2 regions of the Blautia sp. SC05B48 genome follow, and region 1 is predicted to be linked to the other one. Evidence: riboswitches for the same ligand, from Rfam matches in the RefSeq annotation. Region 1 holds a riboswitch; the other holds the start of a gene.
The links. A riboswitch is a leader RNA that binds a small molecule or an ion and turns the genes downstream of it on or off. The one in region 1 is predicted to bind cobalamin.
Positions count from the first base shown of each region.

Region 1 (2,206 bases):
TTTTATCAATGTAATGAAAAACCCCTGTGTGAAGATCCTCGGACATAGTGATAACACTCATTACCCGGTTAATTATGATGCGCTTGCAAGGGCTGCCAGGGAAACCGGCACGATCTTTGAGATCAACGAAGCTTCTCTTGCACCTTATGGCTATCGTGGCGACACAAGAGAAAACTGTTTCGAGATCCTTCGATGCTGCCGCAAATATGATCTGCCGCTGCTTCTTTCCAGTGACAGCCATGGCCCGGAGCATATCGGAGATTTTACCTATGCTGCTGAGTTTGTTCATCAGGCCATGTTTCCGGAACAGCTGATCCTCAACAACCAGCTTCCCAGACTCAAGGTTTTTCTCCAAACCAGAGAATGATCTTCTGTATTTTTCCGACAGATAACAGCTATTGTCCACCCCAAAACAAAACAGGCCAGTTCAAACACAGGAATATGCATTTTCCTGTACCTGAACTGACCTGTTTTTTATTTTTCCCGCTGCTTCCGTACAATTTCCGCAAGCTCGCTATATTTACCTGTAACATATCCGAAGTTCTCTCTTCTGTGAGGAAGCTTGCATTCGGTGCAGTCTTTGATGCCGCTTTCCGTAAAGCGAAAATTACCACCACATTTATCTCCCAGTGCATATAAAGGACAATAGCAGAACAGACAGTTGAAGTTCTCCGGATCTGCTCCTTTATGGCATGGAAAGTACTCACATTTTTTGTGGCTGAAGTAAGAGTATTCTTTGCCTTCCCAGTATGGCTTCTCCATGGCTCTTTTCTCCTCTCCTGACATAACCACGCATAAATTTTCCTATAAAAAAAGAGGTAGCGATGCCACCCCGGGGTAGAAATATAATCCGTTCATGAGTGCGCGGAGGGAACGAATGTATCCGGAGTAGTATCGCCTGCCATTTAATCATGTATAATTCATATGAACAGGCGCATTCCATAAAAAAATGCCTACTCTCGTAAAAAAGTAGACAACGTCCCAGGGGTGCGGAGTCCCTGAAATGGTTGTTACACTTTACACGGAAGTTTAACCTCGCCATAACAAGCAGGTTTCCTGGCTCCGGGATCATGGCTCCTCTCTCCTTCTCATACATACGTACAATGGACTATGAGATTTGCTCCTCCGTTACAGTGACCGGATCGCTCAGGTTTCACACCTGATTCCCTTTTCTGCGGATCTCTGATAATCAATACATAACTGTCAGCCATCCTCAGCACTTGCTATGTTCAATATGGAATTATACTGACATCATAATAACATCCTGTTAATTATATGTCAATACTATTTTCAATATTTATATATTTATGAGCATGTTTTATTGCTGTTCACTCCGTTCCATAGGTTTTCAGTGTTTTTTCCGACGTCAAAAACAGCCCGACAAACTGCTGTCGGGCTGCTGTGTTTTTATTTTCTGTTGTACGTTCTTATTATACAAGACGTCTTACAGATACAATTGTTCTGTATGTAGCATCATTGCTGATCTTGATCCCGTCCTGAGAGTTCGATGCATGAACGATCTGGCCATTACCCATGTAAATAGCCACGTGTCCGCCATAGCAGATCAAATCTCCCGGCTGTGCATCTGCGTAGGATACTTCTGTACCTGCATTCTGCTGCTCATAGGATGTTCTCGGAAGGCTGACTCCGAAGTTCGCATAGACACTCTGTACAAATCCGGAGCAGTCTGCACCATTGGTAAGGCTTGTTCCGCCCCATACGTAAGGATTTCCTACAAACTGTGTGGCATAATTCACAACAGAAGATCCTGAACCGCTGCTGTAAGAAGGACTGTCACTGTCTGAGGATGTGTCCTCTGCACTTTCTTCGGATGCATCTGTGCTGTTATCGTAATCTGCGTCTGCATTATCCTCTGTATTCTCAGTATCCCCGGACGCATCATCCTCGATCACATTGTCTGCATCTTCATCCACATGCTCGGTGTCATCCTCTGCAGTATCCTCATCTGTATTCTCGATCACGTTGCCGTCCTCATCGTACTGTACATCTTCGCTCTCGTCCGCCTCATCCTGCTGTGCTTCCTGCTCTGCCTGGCGTCTTGCTTCCTCTTCTGCCTCAGCCTGTGCTCTCGCTGCTGCTTCAGCCTCGGCCTGACGTCTTGCCTCTTCCTCTGCTGCAATACGCTCAGCCTCTAATCTCTGAAGCTCTGCAGTCTGCTCTGCAAGAAGGTTTGCATAATCTGTAG
Region 1 covers NZ_CP040518.1:2,220,097-2,222,302, reverse strand. The annotation lists gene EYS05_RS10185 (phosphatase) at 1-367, shown strand, start outside; gene EYS05_RS10180 (cysteine-rich small domain-containing protein) at 475-762, opposite strand; cobalamin riboswitch at 1,040-1,228, opposite strand; gene EYS05_RS10175 (C40 family peptidase) at 1,431-2,206, opposite strand, start outside.

Region 2 (2,206 bases), 140 kb from region 1:
TGAGCATGATCGGGTAAACACGTCCGTTCTTTACTGCGTCAAGGCTCTTCAGGGACTCATCATCCTGGATCACTGCAAGCTGGCTGTTCTTAACAGTTTCCGGATCATCTCCTGCATATGGCATGTAAACCACAAAGATCACGTCAGGGTTGGCTGCGATGATATCCTCTTTTCCAACGGTGGAAGCATCCGGGTTTGCAAGAGTTGCGCCTAACTGTGTTACCATATCTCCGCCAAGGCTCTTTACGCCATAGTTTGTGATGTCATCTCCAAGAGGCTCCAATACCATTACGCTTGGTTTGTCTTTTACATCTGCAGTTGCAGTAAGAGTTTTGTCGATCACTGCTTTTGCATCATCAACGATAGCCTGTGCTTTGTCCTGTACATCGAAGATCTTTCCGATATTTAAGATATCTGTGAATTCATTTTCCAGTGTTCTGTCGCCGTCCGGACGAGTATTGGTGTTGTAGTAGGTGTTGCAGCCTTTGTCGATCCAGTCTGTTACATTTCCCAGATTCTTATCAGAGAAAAGAGAGCTCCAGGATAAGATCATGTCCGGCTCCAGCATTGTTACAGTTTCAAGGGATGGGGTAAATTCGTCAAGATAATTTGTTTTTGAGAATGCTTCTTTGAGATCTTCCGGAACTTCATTATCAAGACCTGCGGTAGCTACCAGGTGGTCTTCCAGACCAAGTGCGAGCATAGTCTCAATGCTTCCCTGATATACAGCAAGGACTTTTTCCGGTGCTTTTTCATAAGTGGTTTCGATTTCGTTTCCATCGTAATCATAGGTTGTGATGGTCAGAGGATATTCTGTCTTGGTTGCCTCTGCGGAAGAATCTTCGATGTCTGCAGACTCTGTACTGTCTTCTGCTGCCGGCTGGTTGTCTTCCTTGATGGTCTCGGAGTCTGCTCTCTCTGCGGCATAAACAGCCGGAGCTGCTGATACGGTCATTGCCGCTGCCATTACCATTGCCATGATTCTTGTGGATACATACTTGTTTTTCATTTCATTTCCTCTCTTTTCGCCTGTTTTATCTCCTGTTGCCTATGGGTAACCGAAAAGATGGGGCTTCATAAAATCTGCACGGAACACTTTGTACGGAAGCTCCCACTTACATACTGTCAAGCAGGTTTCCTGACTTACAGACTCAGAAAAAACTCCGCAAAATAAAAACTGATACACCATTCATCTTTTAGCCGATCATGAATGATGTATCAGAATTTTCTCCAGAATCTCTCTGACATCGGGATTTCGCCTTCTCACATGAGTTTCTGCAATGGCATGTGAAATCCCTTCTTCTGTATACAGTGGCCGCAACCGCTCAGGCTTTTTACCCGATTCCCTCCTCACAGTATCCGGCAGCATATGTGCCGGTGATACTGTTCACTTCACAGCAATTCAATTACGCTGATACTGATTCTAACATACCGGTTTTCCAATTACAACCTTGAGGCCGGATTTTTACAGTTTTTTGCAGAAATAGTCTGCCCGGAGAGATCCCTCTCAGATCTTTTTCAGCTTGGCAAAACCGGCGAACATTTTTTTCACGCCGACTTTGTCAAAGTCTACCGTCACTTCGTAGTCTCTGCCGCCGTCTGCGATATTTTTTACGATACCGACTCCGAATTTCACATGACGGACCGTGTCTCCCTCACCATAGTCCAGGCTGTCCGCCTTCTTCACTGTGAAATCTTTTTTCTGCAGGGTGCTCTTTGCCTGGAAATTCATTTTCATCTGGGCATAGGCGCTTTTCGGAGATACGATATCATCTACTCTGGGCTTTTTCTCCTGAATGGTATGTCCAAGATCTACCAGCTCCCGTGGAACCTCCCTTACAAAACGTGACACACGGTTATACTGAGTCTCCCCACGGATCATCCGCTGTTTTGCACAGGTTAAAGTCAGTTCCTTCATGGCACGGGTGATCCCCACATAACAGAGCCTTCGCTCCTCCTCGATATCCGACGGATCACCGGACCAGATGGAAGCATATCCCGGAAAAACACCGTCCTCCATTCCCACGATAAATACATTTGGGAACTCCAGTCCCTTGGCACTGTGAAGAGTCATCAGCAGCACATAATCCTGATCCGGATCAACAGAATCGATATCTGCCACCAGTGCGATCTCCTCCAGAAATGCAGAAAGTGTTGCCGGCTGTCCGGCCTCCTCCATGGCTTCCTGGAAGGATTCTGTCTTGGA
Region 2 covers NZ_CP040518.1:2,077,806-2,080,011, reverse strand. The annotation lists gene EYS05_RS09545 (ABC transporter substrate-binding protein) at 1-1,009, opposite strand, end outside; cobalamin riboswitch at 1,116-1,406, opposite strand; gene pcrA (DNA helicase PcrA) at 1,508-2,206, opposite strand, start outside.
Region 2: another riboswitch for cobalamin. It lies ahead of EYS05_RS09545 (ABC transporter substrate-binding protein); the one in region 1 lies ahead of EYS05_RS10180 (cysteine-rich small domain-containing protein).